Regions from separate parts of the Salinivibrio kushneri genome, predicted to be linked through region 2. Evidence: predicted binding sites of a transcription regulator. Region 2 holds the regulator's gene; the other holds the start of a gene.
The links. The regulator MetJ, encoded in region 2, represses methionine synthesis genes. The targets are predictions, from matches to a motif close to TTAGACNTNTANANGTCTAA.
Positions count from the first base shown of each region.

Region 1 (15,882 bases), 630 kb from region 2:
GGCACCGAGACGGTGCGTGAGCATTGCGAGAAGAAAATCAGCTTCTGCTTTTGACTTAGGCCAGTAGAAAAGTACTAAGTCAACAGCGCTATCATCCGTATATTCTGCGCCTGCATGTACATGGATGTCGGTATTTGCCATTCGAGTGGCATAGCCATGATGGGTTGTAAATACCGACACGCGTGCGGCATGAGACAGTAACTGCTGCGCAAAGTCATCTTCGAGTTCACCGGCCAATAGAATATGTTTATTGTCGAACAAGCTGAGGTGACGCTGAGCAATCTCGCTGGGTGCCGTGAGGGTCATGAGGGTTCTCTTTCCGGTTATAAGTACTTATCGGCCGCGTTGATGCAGGGGGTAGCGCGCCAAGACGAGGATTTTCCCACAAAGCGCGCACCAGGCCAATATCAAACCACCTACGCGTTATCTTGTCGGTCAAGAAAGCGTTCAAATTCGATCTCGTACATCCTAAAGAGTACTAAGGTAATCGAAAAGATAATCGGACCATAGATAAGCCCCATCAAGCCGAACAGATGAAGCCCACCTAACAGTGAGAAGAAGATAAGCAAGGTATTCATGCCCGAGTTACCTTGCATGAGAAAAGGGCGGAGTAAGTTATCGATGGAGCCGACCACCACAACACTCCATATCAGTAAGGCGATAGCCCACTGCCAATCTCCCGTGGCCACCAAATACAGCACGGTTGGCAGCCAGATGAGCGCAGTACCGACCACAGGGATAAATGAAGCAAAGGCCATCATGGTGCCCCAAAATAGCGCCGGCAGCCCGACGGCCCACATCGCCAAGCCACCTGCGGCCCCTTGCGCGAGTGCGGTAAGAAAGGAGCCCAGTACGGCAGACTTAGCCACCTTTTCCACCTCATCCAATAACTGATCTTCTTGGCTGCGTGATAGCGGGATCACGTGGCGGAGCGTATGGATAATGCTGTCGTGATCGCGGAGCAAGAAAAACAGAACAAACAACATCAGCATGAAGGTGATGAAAAAGTCGGTCACATCACCTAATACCTTGGAGCTAAACTCGAGCATTTGGCCACTGAATGAAGACATCCAAGCGGCTAGCTTTTTCACGGTTTCTTGTGGGTCAATTAAATCAAATGGCAGCCACTGGTTGAGAAAGTGTAGCGCCGACTGTATTTGCGGGTTGTTGAGTAATTGCTTCGCGCCACCGTTATTGAGCCATTCGTAACTGCGTGTAAAAAAGCTCACACCTTGCTCGATAATGGCCCCTGCCACCACGGTAAGGGGGATGATGATGATAAAGGTGATTAAGACACAGGATATGACCGACGCAGTATTCGGGCGTTGTCCAATGCGATCTTCAATACGTTTATGAACAGGGAAAAAAAGCAAAGAGACAATAAACGCGAGTACAATGGCGCCAATATAGGGCTCGATAAGTAAATAGCACGCATAGGCTGCGATAATCAGCGCGGCGATTAAAGTCCAATGTTTCGGCTCGACACGAAATGACGAAGTCACAGGGTATCCCTCTTAGGCTGGTTGAATGAATCGCGCTTGCTTTACTTGCCATCAAAAGACCAATCCGCCGCTGGGCAGGTAAAGGCGCCTAAACAATAGGCACCTTAACATACCGTTTGTTGCACTAGTCAGTTAAAAAAATGGCCAAAAGATCGTTGAGGAAGAGCTTACCTTTAGCGGTCACTTGCCAATGTGTCTCGGACTCAACGAGTAGACCTTGGTCATATGCTTGAGCTAGTGGCTGGCTAAGGTGGTCGAGAGGTAACCCCGTGCGGGCAACAAACTCGGCTTTCGGACAAGGTTCCAGTAGGCGAAACCGGTTCATGAAGAACTCAAACGCGAGATCAGTCTGTTTTACCCACTGGCTATCGGTGAGATAGGCCTTTTGTGGATCAAGGTAGCCGCGCGGATGCTTCACTTTAACTGTTCGAAGCAGGCGAGACTGATCGCCGTTCGGTAAAGTGAGCTTACCATGGGCGCCACAACCAATCCCCAAATAGTCGCCAAAGCGCCAATAGTTTAGGTTATGGGCGCATTGATGACCGGGTAAGCTGTATGCGGATGTCTCGTATTGCACGTAGCCGGCGTCTGTAAGCAGCTGATGGCCGCGATCAAAAATGTCCCACAAGGTATCGTCTTCTGGCAGGGTCGGTGGTTTGGAGTAAAACTGGGTGTTGGGCTCTATGGTCAACTGATACCAAGACAGATGCGGCGGCTTAAGCGCTATGGCTTTTTCCAAGTCACTCAGTGCCTCTTGCTCCGATTGCTCAGGCAAACCATGCATTAAATCGAGGTTAAAGCTGTTTAATCCTGCTTGATGAGCAAGGTGGGCCGCACGTTCTGCCTCGCCAGGACCATGAATACGCCCTAGGCGTTCGAGCTTATCAGCAGAAAAGCTCTGCACCCCGATAGAAATCCGGTTAACACCTGCTTGTCTGTAACCGATAAATTTATCGGCTTCCACGGTGCCAGGGTTGGCTTCCATGGTCACTTCCATGCTGTCACTGACGGAAAGGCGTGCTTTGATGCCATCCAATAGGCGTGCTATCTGAGAAGGCGACATCAAGCTTGGTGTACCACCTCCAATAAAGATCGAGTGCAGTGTGCGCGTGATGACTGAAGGGTAGGCGGCAAGATCGGTATCAAGATCGTCAAGCAGCGCATCGATATAATCCTCTTCTGGGATCGCGCCCTTTTGGGTATGCGAATTAAAATCGCAATAGGGGCATTTTTGTACACACCAAGGGATGTGCACATATAAACTCAATGGGATCATGGCTTATTGCGACGCTTTTAAGGCTTGGAACAGGGCGTTGAGTGCTTGTCCGCGGTGAGAGCGTTGCTTTTTCTCGGAAGCGGGCATTTCTGCTGCGGTACACTGCTGATCGGCAGGTAAAAAGACCGGATCGTAACCAAAGCCGTTTTCCCCTTGCGGTGCGTGAGCGATTTGCCCTTCCCACACCCCGTGACAGACCATCGGTGTTGGGTCATTAGCATGACGCATATAAACTAATACGCAATGGAAGCGAGCCTGGCGTCCATCATTGTCTGTATCATGCAGCGCTTCTAACAGTTTAGCGACATTATCCCTATCACTGGCCGTTTCACCCGCATAGCGCGCAGAATACACGCCCGGCGCACCGTTTAAGGCATCGACTTCTAAACCTGAATCATCGGCAATGGCGGGCAACCCGGTCACTTTCGCCGCATGACGTGCCTTAATGATGGCATTTTCGATAAAGGTGGTGCCTGTTTCATCGGCTTCTTCAACGGCAAAGTCACTTTGCGGCAGGACGTCGAAACCAAATTCGCCGAGTAGTCCCGCCATTTCTTTCACTTTGCCTGCGTTCCCCGTTGCCAACACAACTTTATTCATCACAGTTACCTATTGGGTTATGGCCCGACTATGGGGCATCGACGTAAAACGTATAATTATAGTCAAAGGACGCATTGCGGTTTCCTTCGGCGTTGAGGTCGATATGGAAGCGATACGTCTCTTCATCATCGGCTGCGAAGGTGGCGATGTAGTAGATCGCGTCACCTTCTCTTACCTCGGTAAAGTCCAGTTCACGACTGTTTCCGACCAAGTTTTTCACTTGCCCGGTGATCTCGGCGGCTACCGCCGGTTTTCCCAGTTGCATGGTATCGAGAACGGCAATGTTGACCAAGCCTCGATAGCCACTACGGGTAATGTCGTACTGCTGAGCGATTTCGGGGGTCAAGAAAGTGGTTGAGAGTGTGTTGTAATGCACTTCCAACTCACCGACCTCTTTAAACTGTCCCGCCCAAGCCGGTGTGATAAGCAAACTCAATACCATGCTGAGCGCTGCTATTATCTGACGCATAATCATTCCTTGTGATAAAGCGAAGTGAGGTTCGCTATCAATACGTACGGGTGCCTAAGTACGATCCGCCGTACATCGTTGGCACCCGTGAGGTTCCGTAAGCGGTGCGACCCGTGGCGATAAGTCGAGGGTGACTTAGCGCGTGGCGATTCGCTTACAGGGCATACCAAATCGGACCGATAAAATCGCCGATAAGCATATTGATAAATTGAAGCGCGATAAAGATCACCAGAATACTAAGATCGAGCCCACCGATGGGTGGAATAATACGGCGTACTGGCGCACACACCGGCTCAGTAAGTTGATGAAAAACATACTCGACAGGGTTGTTGCCTTGGCTGACCCAACTCAAAATGGCGCGCAGGATCAGCACCCAGAACAGTAACTTACCCGCAGCTTTCAGTAATGCGATCGCTGAGAAGAGGAACATGCCTGAGCTCATCGCAAAGGGGTTGCCGGCGACTAAATCCAATACCACAAACTTGGCCACCATGAGCAGGTAAGCAAACAGTACCGTTGCCAGATCCAAACCACCGAGTGCCGGGATCATTCGACGCAACGGGCCAACCACAGGCTGGGTCGCTTTGACGATAAATTGAGAGAAGGGGTTGTAAAAGTCTGCGCGCGCCCATTGTAGCCAAACGCGTAGCAGCACCACCATGATGTAAAGATCAAACGCGGTGTTGATCAGAAAGGTCATTGCATTCATATCGTTGCCTTAGTGATTAAAATTCTTGTTCCATTTGTTTGGCGCGGCTGACTGCCGCCTGCATGGCCTGTGCCACTATATCGCCAATGTGGTGCTGGTCGAAAACACGTAACGCTTCAGCGGTTGTGCCGCCTTTCGAGGTTACCTGCTCACGCAATTGGCCAATGGTTGTGTCTGTATTGCTTACAACCATTTCTGCCGCCCCTTTTGCGGCTTGCTGAACCAGCTGTCTGGCTTGCTCGTCGCTAAAGCCTTGGCGGATAGCTTCTTGCTGCATCGCTTCCATAAAGCGAAAGAAGTATGCCGGTGCGCTGCCTGCAGCAGCAATCACACCATTAATTTTTGCTTCCTCATCGACACAGCAGACCTCGCCGACGGCTTTCATCAATGCGGTGGCGTAGTGTTTATCCGCCTCCGTGACCTGGCTAGACGCATAGAGCCCGCTCATTCCTTGGCCGACAAGAGACGGTGTATTCGGCATCACACGGATGAGGTTGAGTGTGGTACCTGCCATCTCACACAGACGATGAGTACTGATGCCGGCTGCAATTGAGATCACCAGTTTTGATGACCAATCGACAGCCGATAAATCGCTTAAAACCTGCGCCATTAACTGTGGCTTGACCGCCAAGACAATGACGTCTGCCGCTTGGCAGGCATGCAAGTTATCACGGGTGGTTTGGATGCCATAATCCGTACTCAGCACATCGCCAGGGTGGGCGCTGGGTGATGAGGCCGTTATCGCAGAGGTGGGATAACCTGCACCCACAAGGCCAGCAATGATGGATCGCGCCATATTACCGGCGCCAATAAAGGTAAGGGAGCGATGTTCCATGAAAAGCGTTCCTGTTGTTCTCGTCATTATATTGGTGTTTATCACTACCGCTTCGTTAGCGGTTGTCTCGCGCGCCAAAAATCGCGGTGCCGACACGTACCATGGTGCTACCACACGCAATCGCCGCTTCCATGTCACCACTCATACCCATCGACAAGGTATCGATACTCTCTGTCCGCTCACGGAGGGCATGAAACGCATTGGATAAAGGTTCAAACGCGGCGCATTGGCGCTGATAGTCCGTCTCAGGCTGTGGAATAGACATCAATCCTCTGACATTCAGACCGGGTAGGGCTTGGATGTCTTCAATGAGGGCGATGGCGTTATCCACGGTTAATCCCGACTTTGATGCCTCGCCACTGGTGTTTACTTGTACCAAGACATTGAGCGGAGGTAAATGTGCCGGACGCTGATCGCTCAGGCGTTTAGCAATCTTCAACCGATCGACAGAATGCACCCAGTCAAAGTGCTCTGCAATTAACCGTGTTTTGTTGGACTGAATAGGGCCAATAAAGTGCCATTCAATGCGTGCCTCGGGGTGATGTTCGGCAAAATAATTGACCTTTTCCACCCCTTCTTGCACGTAGTTTTCCCCAAACGCCCGTTGTCCCGCGGTGATCGCATCTGCGATCGCCTCGATAGGCTTGGTTTTGCTGACTGCAATTAATTGCACTGAGTCCGCGAGTCGGCCGCATTTTTGGCTTGCGTGGTCTATCTGTTCCCTGACCTGTTGAATATTGTTCTTAATATGACACATACCTGATTCTGCAAGGAAAATGAATGGATATTAATGAGCTACTTGCGTTTAGTGTAAAGCATCGCGCGTCAGATCTACATCTTTCTGCGGGGGTGTCGCCTATGGTGCGGGTAGATGGCGATATGCGCAAGCTCAGTCTGCCGCCGCTTAGCCACCAAGCCGTGCGCGAATTGGTAATGGCGGTGATGAGCCCTGAACAGCAGCATATTTTTGACAATGCATGGGAAATCGACTTTTCCTTTGAGCTGGACTCGGTGGCACGCTTTCGTGTTAATGCCTTCCATCAGCAACATGGCTGTGCGGCGGTTTTTCGCGTGGTGCCCACCACTGTACCAAGGTTAGAGGATTTATCCGCGCCGCCACTTTTCAGTGAGCTGGCTTCGTTACACCAAGGGCTGGTGTTGGTGACTGGGCCGACAGGCTCGGGGAAATCGACCACACTAGCGGCCATGATTGCCCAGATTAATCACCACCAACAAAAGCATATTCTGACTATTGAAGATCCGATTGAGTTTATCCATCCGTCTCTGCAAAGCTTGGTGAACCAGCGAGAGGTCAAGCGTGATACTCAGTCTTTTCAGCAGGCATTGCGCTCAGCGCTGCGTGAAGACCCAGATGTGATATTGGTGGGTGAGTTACGTGATTTAGAAACCATCAGTTTGGCATTAACGGCGGCAGAAACCGGGCATTTGGTGTTTGCGACTTTACATACCGTCAGCGCCGCTAAAAGTGTTGACCGTATTATTGATGTTTTTCCCGGTAGTGATAAACCCTTGGTACGTTCAATGCTCTCTGCCTCATTGCGGGCGGTGATCTCTCAGCAGCTTGTCAAAAGCATCCAAGGTCAGCGTGTTGCCGCTTATGAAATTATGACGGTGACGTCAGCGATTTGTAACTTGATCCGAGAGGATAGAGTGGCGCAAATCACCTCCATGATGCAAACGGGTGCCGCGCATGGCATGCAGACCATGGCACAAGCGATGGCACAGCTAGAGAACCAAGGCGTGATTGCGCCGCAGGCGGCGATCTCGCCCACTCAATCTGTGTATTGACGCTCGAACCAGCTTTCGATAATCACCACCGCAGATTGGGCATCGACAGCGCCTTTACCCAGGGCCTTATATCCGCCACGGGAAAACAGATCCGCGCGCGCTTCACGCGTAGACAAGCGTTCATCGTGCAGCTCAACCGGGTAGCCGAAACGTCCGTGCAGGCGGTTGGCAAACTTCTTTGCCCTTGGTGTGATGGTCTCTAACGGTTGGCCGTGTAAGTCAAGCGGCAAGCCTACCACCAGATAATCGGGTTGCCAGTCTTTGAGTATGGCTTCAATGTCATCCCAATTTGGGATCCCGTCTCGGGCTTTTAAGGCACATAAAGGGCGAGCGGTGCCTGTTAGCGATTGGCCGATGGCAACGCCAATGCTTTTGACGCCGTAATCAAATCCAATAATGGTTTGTGCGTTCATGCATGTCCTACTTGTGAAGAAAGGTTTGCGGCCTCAATGCCGAGCTGATCGAGCGCTTTTTGCCAACGTTGGTGAACGGGAGTATCAAAAATGACCTTGGGATCGGCTTCCAGTGTTAGCCAGCTATTGTCGGCCAGTTCCTGCTCGAGCTGTCCCGGCTCCCAGCCAGCATAGCCCAGCGCGACCAGAAATTGCTCTGGCTGTTGCTCGGTGCCGAGAATCGAGAGAATATCTTTGGAGGTAGTGACCGATAGCTGATCGGATAGAGGAATGCTGGTGCCATATTCACAGGTTGCAGGATGCAGCACAAACCCTCTGTCCTCAGAGACGGGCCCACCAAACAACACAGGTTGAGACAAGCTCTCTGTGGTGCTTGAAAGGGGGAGCTGGCGCTCGACTTCAATTTGATCCAGCATTTTGCCGACAGACAAATTAATGGGGTGGTTAATCATCAGTCCCATTGCCCCATCATGGCTGTGCTCACAGACATAAATAACACCATGCTGAAAACGGCTATCAGCCATACTGGGCATCGCGATTAAAAAATGATTTTTCAGATCCATATCGCCGTCTCCTGTTGGTACGCGTACATTGAGTATGCGCGAAGATTGATGTTTTAGATAATGAAGGAGGCGCTTTGCCTCCTTTACTTAGGTGCAGCGTCTGGCGATCGCCTCCATCAAGATGTCACCAATTGAAATGTCATACGCGGCGTCAATCTCGCGAATACAGGTCGGACTGGTGACGTTGATTTCTGTTAGCTTGTCGCCAATCACGTCGAGCCCTACGAATATCAGCCCTTTCTCTTTTAATGTCGGTGCGATCGCGCGTGCGATGGCCCAATCCGTCTCTGATAAAGGACGCGCTTCACCACGGCCGCCAGCAGCCAAGTTACCGCGCGTTTCGCCTTCAGCGGGGATCCGCGCCAAGCAATAAGGCACGGGCTCTCCATCAACAACCAAAATTCGCTTATCGCCGTTGCTAATATCCGGCACAAAGGTTTGTGCCATGCAAAAACGTTGACCATGTTCAGTGAGGGTTTCGATGATTACCCCCAAGTTGGGGTCACCTTGTTTCACTCGGAAAATCGAGGCACCGCCCATGCCATCAAGCGGCTTTAAAATCACGTCACCATGTTGTGCTTGGAACGCCCGGATTTCATCAGCGCGGCGAGTGACCAAGGTGGTGGGAGTGTGCTCTGGGAACCAAGCCGTGTACAGCTTTTCATTGCAGTCGCGTAGGCTCTGTGGCTTATTCACAATCAACACACCGGCCTGCTCCGCGCGTTCGAGCATGTAAGTTGCGTAAATATACTCGGTATCAAACGGCGGATCTTTGCGCATCAAAATCGCATCAAATTCCCGCAGTGCGAGGGTTTGCGTTTGCTTGATTTGATACCACTGCTCTGGGTTATCCATCACGGTGACGCTATGAGTGCGGGCGTAAGGGTCACCTTGATGCATCGACATGTCATCCATCTGAATGTAATGCACGTCCCAACCGCGTTTTTGCGCTGCCAGCATCATGGCAAACGTGGAGTCTTTTTTTACACTGATGGCCTCGATGGGATCCATCACTACACCTATTTTCATCATGTTTCTCCTGTTTGCCAGTTAACCCAGATCGCCAAAACGGACCTGCAAGGCCGTGATGGCAGTCAGTGCCGCGGTTTCTGTTCGCAGCACGCGTGGGCCCAATAGGATCTCTTCAAAGTTGTGTTCGCGTGTCATCGCAATTTCGTCATCAGACAACCCGCCCTCCGGACCAATCAGTAAACGTAGCTTTTTCGGAGCGTCAGGAAGCGTGTTGATAGAGTAGGGAGCTCGTGGATGCAAGTTCAGCTTTAAGCCATCAAACGCCTGCTGACACCATGTATCGAGATTGATCACCGGATTAATGGTGGGCACCACATTACGGCCGCTTTGTTCGCAGGCGCCAATCGCGATTTTTTGCCATTGTTGGCGTTTTTTCTCGAGCCGCTCAGTATTGAGCTTGACACCACAGCGAGCCGACAAAAGCGGAGTGATGGTATTCACGCCTAACTCAACAGACTTTTGAATGGTAAATTCCATCTTTTCGCCGCGCGAAATCACTTGGCCCAGTTCAAAGTCAAGCGGAGACTCGACACTGTGTGATTCGCGAGCGGTAATGGTGGCAGACACCTGTTTTTTACTCACTTGTGTCAGTATGGCAGGAAACTGCGCACCACTGCCATCAAAGAGCAGAATGGGCTGCTCTGCCTGCATGCGTAAGACGCGACCGAGATGGTTGGCCGCTTCATCGCTTAAGATCACCGTGCCTTGAGCGGGTAGCGGTGCTGGGTGATAAATTCGAGGAATTCGCATTGTGCTCGTGTTCCATGTTCAAGTCGCCCTCAGTGTAACATGACCAAAGGGACGATAGGCTCTGTCACTACTATGGGGACGAGGGATGAAAAAACAAACTGCTCTGATGCTCAATCGATGCGTGCCAGTTGCTGTTGGCAGCGGTTGCAACGATAGGTGGCTTGGCCGCGCTGTATTTTATTGTGGCGACGAATGGATAAGGCGACAGGCCCGCAGTCACAGTGGTAAGCAAAGGTTTTGCCTTGTACGGCGCTGATATCAAGCTGGTGGGTGGTATTGGCAGGGGCGTTAAATACCTGAGCCATTAGGTGACGCCACTCTGCGCCATGAGGCTTCACTCGGCCATGCAGCGCGAAGGCGACTAAGTGACAGATCTCGTGAGGGATCACTTCGTCAAAAAAGATCTCTGGTGCTTGCTGTAAAAGGACAGGGTTAAACCGGACGCGCCATTGCGTGGGATGCGCAGTACCAGCGGATTTCCCCCGCAGTGTAAAGCCAACCACGGGGTAGGTCAGCTGAGTGCCTAATTGTTGGTTAGCCACATCAATACATTGATGCGCGCGTGTGAGCGCCGCCTGCTGTAATGCATAAGATGATTTTTCTAGGCTGCCGTAAGCACAAGACATAAGTGGTCGTCCTTGCTGCCATCAAAAAAGGGAAGCCGAGGCTTCCCTTAAAAGCACTGAGTTACCCAAGGTTACCCGAGCTTGGCAAAGTCGCGCAACAGCTCCGCTTTGTCGGTTTTCTCCCACGGGAAGATATCGCGTCCAAAGTGGCCATACGCTGCGGTCTGCTTATAGATAGGTTGTAATAAATCCAGCATCTCTTGCAGGCCATACGGACGTAAGTCGAAGTGCTCACGCACCGCTTTGATGATCACCTCTGGCGCGACTTTTTCAGTACCGAAGGTCTCAACCATGATGGAAGTCGGCTCGGCCACGCCAATCGCGTAAGACAGTTGAATTTCACAACGGTCGGCAAGGCCTGCGGCAACAATGTTTTTGGCTACATAGCGCGCGGCGTAAGCGGCTGAGCGATCAACTTTTGAGGGATCTTTCCCCGAGAACGCCCCGCCACCGTGACGGGCTGCACCGCCATAGGTGTCAACAATGATCTTACGGCCTGTCAAACCACAATCGCCCATCGGGCCGCCAATCACAAACCGGCCCGTTGGGTTGATGAAATACTTGGTATCCTTGGTCAGCCATTCTGCGGGCAACACAGGCTTGATGATTTCTTCCATCACCGCCTCGCGTAGATCGTCGGTTGAAATGCTGTCGCAATGCTGTGTTGAGAGCACGACGGCATCAATACCGGCAATTTTGCCGTTGTCGTAGGCGAAAGTGACTTGGCTTTTCGCATCTGGGCGTAACCAGTCTAAGGTGCCATCTTTGCGCACTTGCGCTTGGCGCTCCACCAATCGGTGTGAATAGGTGATAGGGGCCGGCATCAGCACATTGGTCTCATTGGTGGCAAAGCCAAACATGATCCCTTGGTCGCCAGCGCCCTGATCTTTCGGGTCGGCGCGATCAACCCCTTGGTTGATGTCTGGGGATTGTTTACCAATGGTATTCAATACCGCACAAGAGTTGGCATCAAAGCCCATATCAGAATGGACATAACCAATATCTTGGACGGTTTGACGAGTAAGCTCTTCAATGTCGACCCATGCCGAGGTCGTCACTTCCCCGCCTACCATTACCATGCCAGTTTTAACATAGGTTTCGCAGGCAACGCGTGCTTTGGGGTCTTGCTCAAGGATGGCATCCAAAACAGCATCAGAAATCTGATCTGCGATTTTATCAGGATGGCCTTCAGAGACGGACTCTGAGGTAAACAGGTGCTTAGCCATGTGACACTCTCATTGATTATCAGGGAAACTGACGATACGTACTCAGGCGTATCATCGATCATCTCAGATGTTTTAACTTCTAGACGTCTATTTTATTCGCAATTGTGATAAACGCAAGTCGGTTGATGCATATGGGTGTGTCTTAAGGTATAGCAAAACTGGCTGAGGCACGCTTACACCTCATGGCATGCTTGCTGTGGCTGCACTGAACACCATGGTGAGGGAACCGCTTCTTGCAGCCAGTGGACCAGAGATTCAACACGCAGAGGAAGGCGGCCAGTGCTGCAGTAAATACGCAACGGAATAGGTGCTGAGGCCCAGTTAGGCAAGCAGCGGGTAATTCTATCAGGATGATGGTGTTGATAGCCAGTGGCGCTCCAAGTTGGTAGCAATCCAACGCCTTGCCCATCAGCGATGGCATCTAACTGAATCGCTATCATGTCGCAATTAAAGCGGCTAGGCATGGCGCTTAAGTGGTAGGTATTGTCGTGATCATAGAGTGTTAATCCTTGACGGCGTAGGGCAAATACATCTAGCCAAGGGTGTTCATCGAGCATGCTAGGATGCGTAAATGGGCCATATTGGCTGATATAGTCTGGTGCAGCGTAAATGCCATATTGCCAATGGCCGAGTTGATATGAGCGGCAATTGACCGGCAGCATGATGTCTCCTGCCCAGATAATAAGATCGGCCGACTGAATGCGTTGTGCGCTGACTTCGCTCGTTAATGTAATGGATACTTTGGGGTGCTCAGCGAGAAAGCGACTGATCAATGGAGCCGCCCAGCCGCGCATCATGCCGGGATGGCAAATCACCTCTATCGATCCTTGAAGGTAATTATTTAAATTCTGTATTGCCTCTTCGCTTTTTTCCGCTAGCTCAAGTATTTGATGACAGTACTGCGCAAAAACAGTGCCCGCTTTTGTCAAGACCAGTCTATTGCCTTGTCTCTGTGTTAAAGGTTGTCCTAGGTCGGCTTCAAGCTGAGCTAAGCGACGACTCACCGTTGACTTAGGTTGTCCTAATGCCCTGGCGGCGGCCGTGAGGCTTTGATGATGGCATAAAGCCGCAAACGAACGGATCGAAGAAAAATCCTGCATAACTGTCCTTTTAACGCCAGTAAGACGTCACATCAGCTGTCCGGAAGGAGATAAACCATCTCGTTCTATAGATGGAACGAGATGTTCCTTTTATGGGGCTAGGCGTCTGCGCATCTATGTGAATAATTCTCAATGAACAAATGATAATTATTATCACAAAATGGAGTTGATTATGTCCAGTTGTCTTCGTCCCGTTGTTATCGGGATGGTATTAGCCGGTATACCTGTGAGTGCCATTCATGCGGCAGAAGCAGGCGATCAAAATACGGAAACCATGGTGATCACTGCCTCGGGGTTTGAACAAGCCACGGCAAAGGCGCCAGCGAGTATCAGCGTGATTAGTCGCGATCAGCTCGAAGATCGTTATTATCGTGACGTTACAGACGCACTAAAGCGTATTCCAGGCGTAGTGGTCACAGGGGGCGGTGATACCCAGGATATCAGTATTCGTGGAATGGGCTCCAAGTATACCCTGATGCTGGTGGACGGAAAGCGTATGACGAGCCGGGAGACACGTCCGAATAGCGATGGTCCTGGCATTGAACAAGGCTGGTTACCTCCCCTTCAAGCGATTGAACGTATCGAGGTGATTCGGGGGCCGATGTCGACTCTTTATGGCTCTGACGCCATCGGTGGGGTGATTAATATTATTACCCGTCGAGAACAACACGAATGGCATGGCAACGTGCAATTAAGCACCTTACTCCAAGAGAAACGTGCATCAGGTGATGAACAAAGCGCTAATTTTTACCTTTCTGGCGCCTTGAGCGATAAGCTTGGGATGACGGTATCGGGTCAAAGCGTTCAACGCCAAGAAGACGATATTCTCTCTGGTTACGAGGACAAATCTTTACGTAGTCTTTCTACCTCGTTGACCTATGACGCTAGCGATTATCAACAGTGGACCTTGGACTTAGGCGCGAGCTCGCAAGAGCGAAATGGCCACATAGGTAAAACCGTTCCCACGGATGATAGCCAGTGTCGACGCAAAAAATGTGAAAACAGCAACAATGAATATCGACGGCAATCAATCGCCCTTGGGCATGAAGGGCATTGGACGTGGGGCTGGTCAGATTCACATTTACAGTACGAGCAAAGCCGTAATAAAAGTCGTGAAATGACAATTAAGAACACCGAATTTAAAACCCGTCTGATACGTGATTTTGAAACACACACTTTGACGGTCGGTGGCTCAGTAAACAAGGCGAAGTTGGAGGACTTTACCTCGAATAAAGCGTCGAGCCAAACTGAGATTGACAATACACAAGCGGCTTTGTTTGTCGAAGATGAGTGGCGTGTGGTTGAGCCATTTAGCCTGACCCTCGGCTTGCGTGTCGATCATGATGAAAACTACGACTACCACGCCAGTCCACGGGTGTATGGCGTGTATCAACTTAATAGCAACTGGGTCGTGAAAGGCGGCGTGGCGACTGGCTTCCGTTCACCGCAACTGCGAGAAATTGCCCCAAATTGGGCGCAAGTGAGTCGCGGGGGGAATATCTATGGCAACCCGGATCTGGAGCCTGAAACCTCTGTAAACTCAGAAGTCAGTATCAACTACCAAGGCGATACGGGAGTCAGTGGATCGTTAACCGCATTCCATAATGACTTTGAAGATAAGATCACCCGAGTGACCTGTCCAACCTCGGTGTGCACGGATGGCTCCAACCAGTTTGGCGCAGATCCAACCTATCGGATTAACGTCGACGAAGCGGTCACTCAAGGGATTGAAGCGAGCCTATTCGTGCCAGTCACGGAGACGGTTGATGTGAGTGCCAGCTATACCTATACCGATTCAGAGCAAAAAACCGGTGATTATAAGGGGCAGCCGTTAACGCAAATACCCCAGCAGCTCGCATATGGTGAGGTTAATTGGCAAGCCACTGAGAGGCTGAGCCCTTGGGTGAGTGCGACCTACCGTGGCGAAGAAATGGATCCTGTGACAGGCCCATCATCTCGCAGCAATATAGAGCCAAGTTACACCTTGGTTGATGCCGGGATGAACTACCAGCTCAGCGATGCCATCGAGCTTCAAGGCGCGGTCTATAACCTATTGGATAAAACGCGTGAGTATGAAGACTACGGTTATATCAGTGATGAACGCCGCTATTGGTTAGGACTGAATATCAGCTTCTAACGCATGAGAAAAGGTGCGCTTTTACGCTATAGAATGGCGCAATCCTAACACTGCCACGCCCGTCTCGGACTCTACCGGACGGGCGTTTTTTTGCTGCATTTTATTCCTAGGTAGCGTGAGAAGAGTCACACAACACGTGCGTCTTTTACGTGCTTGAGATACACTGTGCATCATCGTTAAACGAGCACCGATGGACATGGCATTAAGAGTCGCAATTAATGGATTTGGTCGTATAGGGCGCAGTGTATTGCGAGCCCTGTATGAAAGTGGCAAGCACGATCGCATTCAAGTGGTCGCGATTAATGAGCTCGCAGAGCCCGAGGCGATGGCGCATCTGCTGCAGTATGACTCAAGCCATGGTCGATTCGGCTGGCCAGTGTCCTATAACCAAGAACACCTTTTTGTCGCCACCGACAGCATTCGCTTGCTTCATTTGCCGGAGCTGCAGCTTTTACCTTGGCGCGATCTGGATGTGGATATTGTGCTCGATTGCACGGGCAAGTTTGGTACACGCGAAGACGGTGAGGCCCATATTGCTGCGGGCGCTAAAAAAGTCCTTTTCTCTCACCCCGCCAGCCAAGACGTGGACAGAACCGTTATTTACGGGGTCAATCATGACGCATTGACCGCCGATGATCGTATTGTTTCTAATGGTTCTTGTACCACCAATTGTATCGTCCCGGTGATTAAAGCCTTGGATGAGCATTTTGGTATTGAGTCGGGGACAATTACGACCATTCACTCGTCGATGAATGATCAACAAGTCATCGACGCGTATCACTCCGATCTTCGTCGCACACGTACTGCCAGCCAGTCTATTATTCCTGTGGATACC
Region 1 is NZ_CP114588.1:2,352,151-2,368,032, reverse strand. Features, by position in the region: gene rsmC (16S rRNA (guanine(1207)-N(2))-methyltransferase RsmC) at 1-306, opposite strand, end outside; gene N8M53_RS10910 (AI-2E family transporter) at 417-1,502, opposite strand; gene hemW (radical SAM family heme chaperone HemW) at 1,627-2,778, opposite strand; gene rdgB (RdgB/HAM1 family non-canonical purine NTP pyrophosphatase) at 2,782-3,378, opposite strand; gene N8M53_RS10895 (DUF4426 domain-containing protein) at 3,407-3,847, opposite strand; gene N8M53_RS10890 (YggT family protein) at 4,002-4,556, opposite strand; gene proC (pyrroline-5-carboxylate reductase) at 4,573-5,391, opposite strand; gene N8M53_RS10880 (YggS family pyridoxal phosphate-dependent enzyme) at 5,447-6,148, opposite strand; gene N8M53_RS10875 (type IV pilus twitching motility protein PilT) at 6,172-7,200, shown strand; gene ruvX (Holliday junction resolvase RuvX) at 7,185-7,613, opposite strand; gene N8M53_RS10865 (YqgE/AlgH family protein) at 7,610-8,176, opposite strand; gene gshB (glutathione synthase) at 8,264-9,208, opposite strand; gene rsmE (16S rRNA (uracil(1498)-N(3))-methyltransferase) at 9,227-9,958, opposite strand; gene N8M53_RS10850 (SprT family zinc-dependent metalloprotease) at 10,069-10,584, opposite strand; gene metK (methionine adenosyltransferase) at 10,656-11,810, opposite strand; gene N8M53_RS10840 (LysR family transcriptional regulator) at 11,984-12,910, opposite strand; gene N8M53_RS10835 (ligand-gated channel protein) at 13,083-15,047, shown strand; gene epd (erythrose-4-phosphate dehydrogenase) at 15,244-15,882, shown strand, end outside.
Region 1: a site for MetJ is predicted at 11,882-11,901, ahead of metK (methionine adenosyltransferase). Genes of this name have one in related genera too.

Region 2 (15,882 bases):
TTGAATGCCGATATCAATCTCATCGATGGTATCGACATCACGGACACAACCGTAAACAATCATGCCAGCCCAGTCGTTATCAGCGGCAAGCTGCGCAATCTCGCCGTCAATAAGGGCGCGACGTAGCGAACCGCCGCCGTCAATCAGCATAATTCGCTGCTCGCCGTCTTGCTCGGCCATTTCACGAATTAACCCATTGTCCTCAAAGCATTTTACTGTGGTAATTTGGCCACCAAACGAGCTGCGGCCCCCATAAGAGCTAAACATTGGCTCCACGACATCCACGTGTTCGGGATACATGTCGCATAGTTCCGAGGTATTATATTCCATAGTCTAACTTCTTGTTGAGGCAGAAAAAGGCTGGCAAGCTAGCGTTGCCAACATGGCAAGTCCAAGTATAACGAGCCCATAAGGGTTTGCAATGTTAAAGCGGCCAATCTGTGGCTTAATTAGACCAACAGCATACCGGTCATAAACAGGCCATTGGTGAGCAGTGCACAACGTACCATGGTTCCCATCATGGGGCGCAGGGCGCTGGCATTGGTGGCTTGATAGACATCACGACCATGGCGCACCAGTAATGGTACACCGGCGAGGAACAACCAGCCCAACCAGGCTTGCAAGGTTAGGGCGGCAAACAAAGAATAACAAACGATAGCGCCAGCCAGCAAAATCACATGATATTGGCGTCCGCGTTCCGGCCCTAAACGCACCGCTAAGGTTTGTTTACCACAAGCACGATCGTTATCAATATCTCGCAGATTGTTGATGTTCAGCACGCCCACCGCCAGTAAGCCGCAAGCGGTGGCAGGAAGTATGACTAAAGAATCAATATGACCGACCTGCAAATAATAGGTGCCGGCTACCCCGAGCCAGCCAAAAAACATCAGTACCGATAAATCGCCCAGCCCGCGATAGCCATATGGTTTATTGCCCACGGTGTAGGTGATGGCTGCAACAATCGCCATCACACCAAGCAGCAAGAAACTGATAATGTCGGTCGGTTGTTGGCAGGCTATCGCAATCAGTGAGCCACCACTGAATAGGGTCAAACCAATATTGAGCATGAGCGCGCGGCGCATTGTGGTTAGGCTGACGTTGCCGGATTGGATCGCGCGCATGGGGCCGATACGCGTCGCGTTATCCGTGCCTTTTATGGCATCACCATAGTCGTTCGCGAGGTTAGAAAGGATCTGCAGCAATAAGGCTGTAACCAGCGCCATCAGGCTGATTGACCATGACAGGATCCCTTGTGAGGCAGCGACAGCACTGCCGGATAAAATCGAGGTAACGGCCAGCGGCAAGGTTTTAGGTCGCGCCGCATCCAGCCATATCGCAAGAGTAGAAGGCCGCATAGCGATCCTCAAGACGAAAAAACGATGCCACTATTATTGCGCAAGCGGGGGGAGGAGTAACCCATTGTCGGCTGAAATCCGACTTGCTATTGCGCTAGCTCAAATTTTAATGCAAAAAAGGGCAGCGTTTGCTGCCCTAACATTGCGATCTGAGACGCGTTTAAAGGATGAAGCGACTCAAGTCTTCGTCGTCAACCAACTCTTCGAGGTGGCGGCGCACATAATCAGCATCGACGGTGACACTTTGGCCGGCGCGCTCGCTGGCGTCGTATGAAACCTCTTCCATCAAGCGTTCCATCAAGGTATGCAGACGACGAGCACCGATGTTTTCGGTTTTCTCGTTCACACGCCATGCGGCAGAGGCCAGCTCATCAATACCACTTTCCTCAAACGTCAGATCAATGTCTTCGGTTTTTAGCAGTGCGGTATATTGCTGAGTAAGCGAGGCATTTGGCTCGGTGAGGATCCGCTTAAAGTCATGGGTGGATAGCGCCTCAAGCTCAACACGGATTGGCAAGCGACCTTGCAACTCCGGGATAAGATCAGACGGACGTGATACTTGGAACGCCCCCGAGGCGATAAACAGGATATGATCGGTTTTGATCATGCCGTGCTTGGTTGACACCGTGCTCCCTTCCACGAGTGGCAAGAGATCGCGTTGCACCCCTTCGCGAGACACATCGCCACCGCTGGTGTTGCCTGATTTACAGATCTTATCGATTTCATCCACGAACACGATGCCGTTGTTCTCCACCATGTGGATGGCTTGTTCTTTGATTTCTTCTTGGTTAACCAGCTTGGCGGCTTCTTCCTCGGTCAGCGCTTTCATGGCGTCTTTGATTTTCATCTTACGCTTTTTGGTGCTGTTTCCACCGAGGTTTTGGAACATGCTTTGCAGCTGGTTGGTCATCTCTTCCATGCCTGGTGGTGACATGATTTCCACGCCCATTTGTGGGGCGGCGACATCGACTTCCACTTCTTTATCATCAAGCTGACCTTCGCGTAATTTTTTCCGGAAGCTTTGCCGCGTTGAAGAGTCCTCTTGGTTGGCCTCGTTTTGGCCCCATGCGTCGCGTGCTGGTGGCAGCAAGATATCGAGGATACGATCTTCTGCTTGTTCTTCTGCGCGGAATTTTACTTTTTCCATCGCTTGCTGCTGGGTCATGTTCATCGCCACATCCGCGAGATCGCGGATAATGGTTTCTACTTCTTTCCCCACATAACCCACTTCGGTGAACTTAGTGGCTTCCACCTTGATAAAAGGCGCGTTAGCGAGCCGTGCCAAGCGGCGAGCGATCTCGGTTTTACCCACACCGGTTGGACCAATCATCAAGATGTTTTTCGGGGTGACTTCCGCACGCAGCTCTTCGGCAAGCTGCATTCGGCGCCAGCGGTTTCGCAGTGCGATCGCCACCGCACGTTTGGCATTGTCTTGGCCGATAATGTGACGGTCAAGCTCATGCACGATTTCGCGTGGAGTCATTTCAGACATCACTAATCCTGTTTCTTACTCTCGAGTTCTTCAACGGTGTGCTGCTGGTTAGTAAACACACATATATCACCGGCGATGGTTAGCGCTTTCTCGGCGATCTCGCGGGCATCTAACGCCGTGTTTTCAAGCATAGCAACGGCGGCGGCTTGGGCATAGTTGCCGCCAGAGCCAATGGCGATCAAGTCGCGCTCTGGTTCAACCACATCGCCGTTACCGGTAATGATCAATGAGGCGGTTTCATCGGCGACCGCCAGTAGGGCCTCTAATCGACGCAGTGCGCGATCAGTTCGCCATTCTTTAGCAAGCTCAACCGCTGCTTTGGTTAGGTGCCCTTGGTGCAGTTCAAGCTTGCGCTCGAAGCGCTCAAATAAGGTGAAGGCGTCAGCAGTGCCACCCGCAAATCCGGCGAGAACTTGGCCGTTATACAAACGACGGACTTTTCGGGCATTGCCTTTCATCACAGTATTGCCAAGCGACACTTGGCCATCGCCAGCAATAACCACTTTACCTTCGCGACGAACGGAAACGATTGTAGTCACGGGAACCTCTTTCTTTGTGTCTGGTACACCAGATGGGTGATTAATGTAAGAGGTTGGGTTTTACCGCTTACTTTTCAAGGGGAGAGGGAAGGATTTCAATTAAGGCTGGGCAAAGAATAGACTTGGCCCAGCCGATAAGACGCGGCGGCGTTATTCCCAGTACCAAATTGCGCAAGGTTCAACCCCGGCGCGCCGGAGCATATTACGGTCGCGTTCTGCTTGACGCTTACGTGGGTAAGGACCCAATACCACGCGGTACCAAGTGCCTTTTTCCCCTTGGCTTATCTTGATTTGGCTTTCTAGCCCTTGAAAGGCAATGATCGCTTTACGCTCATTCGCCTGCTCTTGACTGCGGTACGCGCCGCATTGCATCAGGTAAGGACGCGTGGATTGCGGCAATGCTTTGGCCTTCACTTCCACCTCTTTACTCTCTAGCTCTTCGATGTAACTCCATTTTTCTTCAGGCTTTTTAGGCAGATGTGCCTTATCGCTCTGCGTGGAAGGCTGAGGTTGAGGCTGTGCGTTTGTTGCCGGTTTAGGCGCGGGCGCGTCGGTATTGCTTAATAGGTATAGGCCATAACCAAACGCACCAACCAAGCAGACCGCAAGCAACGCCCACTTTAATGGGAATCGAGCACGCGCTTTGGGCGGTTGGCGGCGGGTATTTTTTTTACGCGGTGCTTTACCACGTTTGACATAATCACGAGTTGCCACAGCAAATAATCAAATTCAAAGCCAGTAAAGCGCTCATGTTACTGGCTTAGACCCGTGCTGACTAGTCTTACTACCGAGACGGTGGGGCCACGCTCTCACGGATCACTAACTTGGCATCTAAAAGCCGTGACCCAGCGTTCACTTCTCGTCCCTGCAAGGTGTTAAGCAGCATCAACATCGCCTGACGACCAATGTCATAGCGAGGCTGTGAGACAGTGGTCAGGGGAGGATCGCAATATTCCGCAAATTGGATGTCATCAAATCCAACGATGGAAATATCTTGTGGCACGCGCATGCCTAAGCGTTTTGCCTGCTGCATCGCGCCCACGGCCATCACATCGCAATGACAGAATACGGCGGTCGGTGGCTCGGGCAATGAGAGTAGGTTGGTCATCGCCCGCGCGCCAGAGGCAAAACTGAAATCGCCTACCACGCTGTAAGCAGGATTGACGGTAATGCCTGCGCGTTGCAACGCTTGCTGGTAACCTTGTGAACGGAACTGGGTGAGCGCCGTTTCTGGTACCCCAGTAATATTGGCGATACGGGTGTGGCCGACTTGGGTGAGGTAATTGACCGCCTCAAAAGCGGCAGTCAGGTTGTCGATATGCACCGTGGGTAGCTCAAGATCCGGGGCATACTCACACGCCATTACCAACGGAGGAAGGTTTTTCTGCTCGGGCTTACTGACATCAAAGGGCACATCTGAGCCCAGCAGGAGCATGCCATCTGCCTGTTTGGTAAATACCAAGTTCACGAATGAGTTTTCGCGATGATGCTGTTGGGCACTATCCCCGAGCAAAACCAAGTAACCGTGCTCCATCGCCGCTTCTTCGATCCCGCGAATGATCTCACTGAAGTAAGGATCGCAGATGTCCGGGACAATAGCGACGATAGTTTTGGACTCGTTGCGGCGTAGGTTACGTGCGAGTGAGTTAGGGGAGTAGCCAGCTTCTACGACCGCTTGTTCAACCTTTTTACGGGTTGAGGCCGAGACCTTTTCAGGGTTCATCAGCGCGCGAGATACGGTTGCTGTGGATACACCGGCAATGTGGGCAACGTCCTTCATTGTCGCCATAATGACAGTCCTCTTGTTATCTGTATTGTGAGATCAGACAGTTATTAGCTTGTCTGACCTGTTCTCTTAGCCAATTGCGGCCTTATTCTACCTAGCCTTGTCCGATTTAAACACGGACAAGCTAACAGTTATTGCAATGAAAGTGTGATTGCTGTCGCTTTACTGCAAGGGAATGTTAAGAAAGGTCTTGCGGCTCGACATCTAATGACCACCTCACTTTACGCGACAGGGGGAGTTGTTGGATGGCTGGGAGCGCCACCTGGAGCCATTGCTGCATGATTTTTCGGCTGGGCGCCTGAATGAGGAGTTGCCACCGATAGCGACCCGCGCGTTTGGCCATCGCGGCTGGCATGGGCCCCATAATATGGCATTCATCCTGTTGAATCGGTGAGGCAGCCAGTGTTTGACGCACTTGCTGTAAAAACTGCTGGACGCTGTTTTCTTCATGGCCGTCGGCGCGAAAGAGGCTAAGAAACGTATAAGGGGGGAGCCACGCCTGACGCCGTTCACTTAACGCAGACTCTGCAAAGGCTTGATAGCCTTTATGCACCAAAGATTGGATCAGGTTATGCTCAGGGTGGTGGGTCTGTAATAACACCGTACCTGGTTTGCTGGCGCGGCCAGCTCGCCCGGCGACTTGCACCATCAATTGGGCTAAACGTTCAGGCGCACGAAAATCATTACTGAATAATGCCCCGTCCACATCCACGAGCGCTACCAAGGTCACGTTAGGAAAGTGATGGCCTTTGGCGAGCATTTGTGTACCTAATAGAATTTGATACTCACCGTTTTCAATGTCTGCCAAGTAACCTTCGAGGCTCCCTTTTCGTCGGGTGTTATCACGATCAATGCGAACGGCATTGTATTCGGGAAACAACTCGCCAAGTTGGGATTCGAGTTGCTCGGTGCCGACACCGACGCTAATAAGTTGGGTAGAGCCACAGTCGCCACATTGGGGGGGAACACGTTTTTGGTGGCCACAGTGATGACAACGCAACTCCTGGTGTTGTTGATGAAGGGTATAGTAGGCATCACAGCGTTGGCAGTTTGCTAACCAGCCACACTCGTGGCACATCATCGCGGGCGCATAGCCGCGGCGATTTAAGAACAACATCACCTGATTGCCTTGCTGAAGGTGCTGGCGCATTTCGGCAATGAGCGGCGCGGATAAGCCAGCTTCGAGGTGATGGCCTTTGATATCGAGTATCCCCTGACGCGCGGTCACAGCATTACCGGGACGTTGCGTGAGCTTAAGGTACTGGTATTTACCGGTCTTTGCGTTGTGTAGGCTCTCTAGCGACGGCGTGGCTGAGCCTAAGATCACAGGGACTTGCTCTTCATGTCCTCGCATGACAGCCAGATCGCGGGCGTGATAGCGAAAGCTATCTTGCTGCTTATAGGAAGGGTCGTGCTCCTCATCAATAATGATGATGCCAAGCTTTGCCATGGGGGTAAAAAGCGCCGATCGGGTGCCGATCACTATCGCGGCTTGATTCTCTCGTGCGGCCAACCAGGCGTTGAGACGGTCGGTATCGCTGAGCCCCGAATGCATCACGGTCACAGGAACGGCAAAGCGGCGCTCAAAACGGCGAATGGTTTGTGGTGTCAGGCCAATTTCTGGCACCAATATTAACGCCTGTTGGCCACGTGCGAGCACCGGTTCAAGCACATTGAGGTACACCTCGGTTTTGCCTGAGCCAGTGATCCCCTCTAATAATGCGCAGGCAAACCCATCGCTGGCATTGATAGTGGCGACCGCCATGGCTTGTTCATGATTTAATGTCGGCTTTTCTTCGGTCACCGCAACGCTTTTAACCCAAGCATTTGCCTGAGAAGGGGGTGAGTAGGGCGCGATCCAGCCTTTTTCTGCCACCGTTTTTAGCACCGGCGCGCCGATGTCTTGTTCGATTAAGTCGGCTTGGGGGGCAGGACCGTGAGTGAGAAGCTGCAACACTCGGGCTTGTTTGGGCGCGCGGCTCAGGCCTGAGAGAGGTTGGTTTTGTCCTGACTCGGTGATTTGCCACCACTTTTGTTGCTGCAATGTCGCAGGGCGTCCCTTACGCAGCGAAGTTGGCATCACCGCCCCCATCGCATCTCCGAGTGGATGATGGTAAAAACGGCTAGCCCATTGCAGGAGGTTGTATACGGCGGGGGTCCAAACCGGTTGCGTATCCAGTACGGTATCAATCGCTTTGAGTTGGCTGGCTTCCACACTGGCCGTTGGTGACAAGCCAGTAACGATGCCGACTTTATGCTGGCGTCCAAACGGCACCTTGACGCGCCCTCCGATGATCGGATGCTGATCGTCAGCAATACGGTAATCAAAGGTTTTCGGCAAAGGGACAGGCAAAGCCACCTGAGCAAACTGTTCCATCACAACATCTTATTGGCCAGAAGGAATGTCAGTGTAACGGTTAGCCACACGTTGGCAAAGCCTTGTTGCACCGGAAGAGACACGCTGATTGCACAAAAAAGTTGCGAAAAAGAGGGCGCTTGATTAGAATTGCGCGCCTTAGAAAATGTTTGTTAACGACGTGTGGTGCCCGGCTTAGGATCGGGAGAGCGACACGGCCTTTAAGATGAGGTTATCCCTATGAAAGCTGGTATCCATCCAGAGTACAAAGCCGTCACAGCAAAATGCTCTTGCGGTAACGAATTCGCGTTCAGCACAACGCTAGGCAAAGACATTTACCTAGACGTGTGTGACAAGTGTCACCCATTCTACACTGGTAAGCAGCGTATCCTTGATACCGGTGGCCGTGTTGACCGCTTTAAGAAGCGTTTTGGTGCCCTTAGCAGCAAAAAATAAGCTGCTATTGACCGAATATAGAGAAGGGACGCATCAGCGTCCCTTTTTTTGATCGTATCGTCCTCGTATTTGGGCAACAGGTCCGAGCATCATCGCGAATACGGTGTTAGTACTGGTGGACGTTTGCTCCCTGCGTTACCATCTTTTTAATGATACAAACCTTCCCTGTGTGGTTTGTAGAGTGTCTGGCTAATATCGTTCACGCTTCCCTGGCGATATTAGTTACCCCTTCACGATAATAATTAGGAACACTAGATGTCGGACGATAAACGCCAGCAAGCGCTGGATTATCATGCATACCCTACTCCCGGAAAAATCTCTGTTGAATTGAGCAAGCCTGCTGACTCGGCCGCGGATCTCGCGTTGGCGTATAGCCCAGGCGTTGCTGAGCCAGTGCGTGAGATAGCACAAGACGCGGATGCGGTTTACCGCTATACCGGTAAAGGTAATATGGTGGCGGTGATCTCAAACGGCACCGCGATTTTGGGGCTAGGAAATTTAGGCCCCATGGCTTCTAAGCCCGTTATGGAAGGCAAAGCGTTATTGTTCAAGCGTTTCGCAGGTTTGGACTCGATTGATATTGAAGTGAAACATCGCACTATCGATGAGTTCGTTGATACCGTAGCCAATATTGCTGACACCTTTGGCGGTATCAATCTCGAAGACATCAAAGCACCGGATTGTTTTGAGATTGAAAAACAATTGATTGCACGTTGCGAAGTGCCTGTATTCCACGATGATCAACACGGTACTGCCATCGTAACCGCTGCTGGCATGCTTAACGCGCTCGAGCTACAAGGCAAAGATATCCGCGAGGCGACGGTGGTGTGCATGGGCGCAGGCGCGGCCGCGGTTGCCTGTATGGAGCTATTAATAAAATGTGGCGCACAACGTGAAAAAATCTATATGTTGGATCGTAAAGGCGTGATCCATACGCGCCGTGACGATATCAACAAATACAAGCAGTTGTTTGCCAATAACACAGATAAACGTACCCTCGAAGATGTGATTGAGGGCGCGGACATGTTCGTTGGCGTATCCGGCCCAGACTTACTCTCACCAGAAGCCTTGAAGCTAATGGCAGACAAGCCCGTGGTATTTGCTTGCTCGAACCCGGATCCTGAAATCCATCCGGACGTAGCACACCAAGTGCGCGATGATCTGATCATGGGAACCGGGCGTTCGGATTACCCGAATCAGGTCAATAACGTGCTCTGTTTCCCGTTTATTTTCCGTGGCGCACTAGATGTGCGTGCCAGTGAAATCAATGATGCGATGAAGTTGGCAGCAGTGGAGGCCATCCGCAGCCTAGCCAAAGAGCCTGTCCCGCAAACGGTATTAGACGCCGCCGGTTTGTCTTCGCTAAGCTTTGGCCCAGATTACATCATTCCTAAGCCCATGGATGCGCGTTTATTGCCGAAAGTGGCACGTGCGGTGGCGCTGGCGGCCGTCGAAACCGGTGTTGCCCGTATCGAGATGCCAGAAAACTATATGCTATAGCGAGGCCTGTTGTCACACACGAGTGACAGAGAGCACGATGCTGGAAATAATGAAAAACCCGCCGGTTGGCGGGTTTTTTTAGTATTCGCTATCGTCGAATTCGATACCAAGCTCTTCCATGATCCGACGTGCTTCGGCAGGAATGCTGTCGGGTTTATCCTTACGGATATCGTCATCGGTTGGCAGTGGTTGACCGGTGTAGGCATGAAGAAATGCCTCACACAACAACTCGCTGTTGGTCGCGTGACGTAGGTTTTGCACCTGACGACGAGTGCGTTCATCAGTCAGAATTTTTAGTACTTTTAATGGGATAGAGACGGTGATCTTCTTTACCTGCTCTTTCTTTTTACCATGTTCGGCATACGGATTAATGTAGTCGCCGTTCCACTGCGCCATGTCTCACCTATCTTGATTATGGAATACCCAGAATGATGCTGCGGAGATTTTAGCTATATTAACCGCCACATGCAAAGGAGTATAGACGTCTAGAAGTGTTGACGTCCCAAAAAGCACAGGGTAAGGTGGCAGTATGACACCTGGATCACGCTCACCATGCGCAAACCAGACTAGCAAGGACAGATCATGACAGAGAAAAAAACCGACACTATCGCCGTTCGGACCGGAATTGGCACTGATACCCAGCACCATGCGGTGGTGCCTCCCCTGTACTTATCGACCAATTACCGTTTCCCGGCACTGGGTGATGTGCCTACCTACGACTACGCGCGAGGTGGTAACCCAACGCGTGCGCAGCTCGAACAAGCGTTGACTGACTTAGAAGGGGGCGCGGGGGCAGTGGTGACCAACTGCGGGATGTCAGCGATAAACTTGGTGCTATCTCTGTTGGAGGCAGGCGATCACATCGTCGCCCCGCACGATTGTTATGGTGGCACCTATCGCTTGCTCGAATCACGCGCCAAACAAGGTATTTGGCAGGTGAGTTTTGTCGATCAGTCGGACCATGATGCGTTGGATCAGGCACTGGCTAAGCACCCCAAACTGGTGCTGGTGGAAACCCCGTCCAATCCACTTTTGCGTGTGGTTGATATTGCAGATATATGCCAAAAAGCCCATCAAGTAGGGGCTTGGGTGGTAGTGGATAACACGTTTTTATCGCCAGCCTTGCAAAAACCTTTTGCACTGGGCGCGGATATGGTGGTCCATTCCACCACCAAGTTTATTAATGGTCACTCCGATATTGTTGGTGGCGTGGTGGTTGCGCGTACGGATAAATTGGCAGCCACTTTGGCTTGGTGGGGTAACTGCTTAGGGGCGACGGGCAACGCGTTTGACAGTTATATGACACTGAGAGGGTTGCGCACATTGGGCGCTCGGGTTAAACAACACCAGCAAAATACTGAAGCGGTACTTAGCTACCTACAAACGGTGTCAGCGGTGCGGAAAATCTACTACCCCGGGTTGGCCTCTCACCCTGGTCACCAAATTGCTGCGCGCCAGCAAGCGGGGTTTGGTAGCATGCTGAGCCTAGAATTGGATACCGATCAAGCCGGTGTGGCGCGATTTATTGACGGCCTTTCGTTATTTGCCCTCGCCGAGTCACTCGGGGGGGTAGAAAGTTTAGTCACGCATCCTGGCTCGATGACACACAGAGCCATGAGTGATGCCGCGCAAGCGGAGGCGGGCATCGCCCCGACCTTGTTACGTTTTTCCATCGGGCTAGAAGATGCGCAAGATTTGGTTGCCGATTTGGCGAACGCCTTTGCCCGTTTAGAGGGTAACACCCCATAGAGGCTGCGCATCAGTGCGCGTCACTTTACCGAGACTGATAGACATTAAGAGAGACTTTGCCATGCATGCGCAACCGACGGAAACGTCCCCAGAGTCACCACGCCAATTGCACAAGTTTGGTGGCAGTAGCCTCGCGAGCCCTGATTGCTATCGCCGTGTGGTCGATGTATTGACCGCGCATGCGAGCCAGCAAGACTTAATCGTGGTATCCGCGGCAGGAAAAACGACTAACCAGCTGATTATGTGGTTGGCACAGTTAGACAAGGATGGCCGAGTGGCGCACGAGACGTTGCAAACTGTGCGAGCCTTTCAGCAAGACTTGATTGAAAACTTGGTGGATGGAGAATCAAAACAACAACTGGTGGATGCACTTTACGCTGATATCGCCACCATCGCTTCGCTGGGCGATAACGGCCTGAGTGAAAGTGACAAAGCGTATGTACAAGGTTTTGGTGAGGTATGGTCGGCGCGTCTATTGGCTCAACTACTCACTCAGCATCAGCGCGCAGCGGTGATGTTAGATTCACGCCAGTGTTTGCGCGCCGAGCGTGCCGCTCAGCCAGAAGTGGATCGCGGTGCGTCTTGGCCTTTGCTGCAAAATCAGCTTTCGCAACACAGCCACACTCATGTGGTGATCACCGGCTTTATGGCGCAAAACCAAGCGGGAGAAACCGTACTGCTTGGTCGCAATGGTTCTGATTATTCGGCCACTGTGCTGGGTGCGTTGGCCGGAGTGAGCCGTGTGACCATTTGGAGTGATGTTGCCGGGGTGTATAGCGCGGATCCACGTCATGTTGATAATGCGTGTTTGTTGCCTTTAATTCGTCTTGATGAGGCGGGTGAGCTGGCGCGTCTTGCCGCCCCCGTACTGCATAGCCGAACCTTACAGCCGGTGGCGCAAAGTGCCACCGACCTGACCTTACGTTGTACGCATGCGCCGGATAGTGGCTCAACACGCATTGAGCGTGTATTAGCGACCGGTCGTGGCGCCAAGATCATTACGGCGTTGGATGATGTGAGTTTGCTGCAGTTCGATGTGGCCCGAGGCCAGGATTTTCAGGCGATAAAGCAAGAGCTCAGCCGGATTTTGTCACAGCTAAAAGTACAGCCATTAGCAACCGATTACCAAGATGATCAATATCGAATTTTGTTGGCATTTACTACGGAAGTGGTTGCTCTGGTGATGGCGCAAATCCAAGACGCTGGCCTCTCCGCTGAGCTCAAACTACGTGAAGGCTTTACCATGGTAGCGGCCGTGGGGGCAGGCGTGGTGAACAACCCCGTTCATTGCCATGGCTTTTATCAACAACTCAAATCCCAACCGGTGGAGTTTATCAGTGAGTCAGCGTCTGGGCTCAGCATGGTTGCTATCCTTCGCCAAGTACACACTCAAGCCCTCGTCGCCAGCTTGCATGATGCCTTGTTTCAAGCTCAACGCCGTATCGGCTTGGTGTTGGTGGGGAAAGGCAATATTGGTACCCGCTGGCTAAGCCTCTTTGCCGAGCAAAAATCACACTTGGAAAAGCGTCATGGCAAGGAAGTGTCACTGATTTCAGTGGTGGACAGTCGCAACCAATGGCTTGATTTTGCCGGCATTGATGCCTCGCGGGTGCTGGATGGGTTTGATGAGCGTTGCGAGCCTTATTTTGATGATGAGTGGCTCACCCGTCTACTTAACCACCCGTATGATGATGTGATTGTGTTGGATGTCACCGCCAGTGCGTCATTGGCGTATTTATACCCGCGACTTGCCGAGCATGGCTTTCACTTAATCTCTGCCAACAAAGAGGCGGGCGCCGCACCCGCCGAGCAGTATCACGCGATTCAGCAAGCATTTAGCAAAACCGGCCGCCATTGGCTTTACAATGCGACCGTGGGAGCGGGGTTGCCGATTAACTACGCGGTACAAGATCTACGTGAAAGTGGTGACACGATTTTGGCGTTGTCTGGGATCTTTTCTGGGACCTTGTCGTGGCTGTTTTTGCAATTCAGTGGCGAGGTTCCCTTTAGTGTCCTGCTTGAGCAAGCTTGGCAGCAAGGCCTAACCGAGCCTGACCCGCGTGATGATCTCTCCGGTGCCGACGTGGTGCGTAAATTGGTGATTTTGGCACGCGAAGCGGGCATGGCGCTCGAGCCAGAGCAGGTTAAGGTTGAATCCTTAGTGCCTAAATCACTGGCTAATCTGTCTTTGGATGCGTTTCTTGACAATGCACACCAAATGGATGAACGGCTTCAGGAGCGATTAGTCAAAGCGCATAAAAACCGGTCAGTGCTACGTTATGTCGCGCGCTTGGAGGTTAACGGCAACGCCCATGTGAGCCTAGAAACCCTACCCAGCGAGCACCCACTCGCTCACTTGTTGCCATGTGACAATGTGTTTGCGATTGAGAGCCAATGGTATCGCGAGAATCCCTTGGTGATTCGTGGACCAGGTGCGGGACGCGATGTCACAGCGGGCGCCATTCAATCCGATTTAAATCGCTTGATAAGTCGCCTTCACTAACCCACCTATGGATAACCGTGCTCAAGCTGTCTGCGCGCTGCGTAGGCAGCTTTTTTGTATCGTTAGCCGCGTTGTCATGTGCGCATTGATGGCTGCTTAGTCTATCTTCATAACACCATGAGTTTTTTTCATGGCTTGTATCGTTGACATTTTAGCCGAATCGCGACAGTCTTTAGACATATGGACGTCTAAACGTATAAATCAAAGTAGAGCAGACACAGGCATACTGAACAGCGTCGTTCGGTGTCAGGGAGAGGATATGAGCTACACGCACGCAGGCCACATTGATGCACTTAATCAGAATATTGCTGACTTAGATGGCGATATTAATGTCTCATTCGAGTTTTTTCCTCCCAGCACTCCAAGCATGGAAGAAACCCTTTGGAACTCAGTACATCGCTTAAAAGCGCTTAAACCTAAGTTCATGTCGGTGACCTATGGCGCCAACTCAGGCGAGCGTGACCGCACTCACGACATCGTGAAAAGTATTCATGATCAAACCGGTATCGCCGCGGCGCCACATTTGACCTGCATCGATGCCACTGAAGATGAGCTTCGCCACATTGCCCGCGATTATTGGCAAAATGGCATCCGTGACATTGTGGCGCTACGCGGGGATTTACCCTCGCCAGAGAAGAAGCCCGATATGTACGCGGTGGACTTGGTGCGTTTGCTTAAAGAAGAGCATGACTTTGATATTTCGGTCGCCGCTTACCCTGAGGTACATCCAGAAGCGAAAAGCGCACAAGCGGACTTAATTAACCTCAAACGCAAAGTGGATGCGGGGGCCAGTCGGGCGATTACCCAGTTTTTCTTTGATGTGGAAAGCTACCTGCGCTTTCGTGACCGCTGTGTGGCAGCGGGTATTGATGTGGAGATTGTGCCAGGGATTTTGCCAGTGTCTAACTTCAAGCAAGCGTCACGTTTTGCCAAGATGACCAATGTGCGTGTGCCGCAGTGGATGCACAAACAGTTTCAAGGTTTGGAAGATGATCCCGTGACGCGCCAGATGGTGGGGGCTTCGATTGCGCTCGATATGGTGCGAGTGTTAAGCCGTGAAGGCGTGAAAGATTTTCACTTTTATACCCTCAACCGTGCGGAACTAACCTATGCCTTGTGTCATACCTTAGGGGTTCGCCCGCTCGCGGTCGCGCCTTAAAAAATACGCCCCGGTGTGTCGGGGCGTATTGGGTTGCGTGTTGTGTTTGTTGTATAGATTAGGCGCTGGCCGCGAGCATAGTGAGCTCGTCGCGCACTTCTTGCGCCCAGGCCATCCAGGCGCGGCGTTGGTGGATGCTGCGTCGCAGCGCAAGGCGCATCAAACGCTGTTGCAAGGTAAGCAAACCGACTTGTCCGTACTCACGTTGCTCAAGCTGAGTATAGTGATTAAGGAGCTGCTGAGACTCAATAATCAAATTATTCACATGATCCAGCATGGGAGCTGGGTCGAGCACATCACAACTGAGTAATCTTGCCACGTACTCGTCTCGTGGCGGCGCTAACTTAGGCGCTTGAATAAACCACGCTTCTAGCATTTCGGTACCAACAGGTGTGATGGCGTATACCTTTCTATCTGGTTTCCCGACTTGCGGTTCAAGCCGGTAGGTGACAGCTCCTCGGTCTGCGAGCTTATTGAGTTCACGATATACCTGCTGATGGCTGGCTTTCCACACATTACTGATGGTGGTGGAAAAGGCCTTGGTAATATCGTAACCGGTAGCTTCGCAGTTGCTCAGCACTGTCAGTATTACATGGGGGAGTGACATCTCTTATATCCACAGTTTTATTTGTACAACGGTTGTTTAGCGTCGGGCGATTAGCCTTCTTTGGGCTATTTCAATGCCTCCAGCGCTTGTTCTAAATCGGCAATGATGTCATCAATATGCTCAATGCCGATACAAAGACGGATCATCTCTGGGGTCACCCCGGCTTTCGCTTGCTCTTGTTCGTTCAGTTGGCGGTGCGTGGTCGAGGCGGGATGGCATGCCAGCGATTTCGCGTCACCAATATTCACCAAACGCTTGAAAAGATTTAGCGCATCATAAAACGTCACCCCCTCGTCAAAGCCGCCTTTTAAGCCGAATGACAGCAATGAGGCCGGCAGTCCACCGCGGATAAGCGACTTAGCACGTTGGTAATGAGGATG
Region 2 is NZ_CP114588.1:178,952-194,833, forward strand. Features, by position in the region: gene rraA (ribonuclease E activity regulator RraA) at 1-330, opposite strand, end outside; gene N8M53_RS00900 (1,4-dihydroxy-2-naphthoate polyprenyltransferase) at 450-1,355, opposite strand; gene hslU (HslU--HslV peptidase ATPase subunit) at 1,516-2,847, opposite strand; gene hslV (ATP-dependent protease subunit HslV) at 2,850-3,386, opposite strand; gene N8M53_RS00915 (SPOR domain-containing protein) at 3,537-4,100, opposite strand; gene cytR (DNA-binding transcriptional regulator CytR) at 4,171-5,175, opposite strand; gene priA (primosomal protein N') at 5,351-7,552, opposite strand; gene rpmE (50S ribosomal protein L31) at 7,769-7,984, shown strand; gene N8M53_RS00935 (malic enzyme-like NAD(P)-binding protein) at 8,240-9,484, shown strand; gene metJ (met regulon transcriptional regulator MetJ) at 9,563-9,880, opposite strand; gene metB (cystathionine gamma-synthase) at 10,067-11,233, shown strand; gene N8M53_RS00950 (bifunctional aspartate kinase/homoserine dehydrogenase II) at 11,295-13,736, shown strand; gene metF (methylenetetrahydrofolate reductase) at 13,996-14,895, shown strand; gene N8M53_RS00960 (PadR family transcriptional regulator) at 14,954-15,502, opposite strand; gene N8M53_RS00965 (O-acetylhomoserine aminocarboxypropyltransferase/cysteine synthase family protein) at 15,568-15,882, opposite strand, start outside.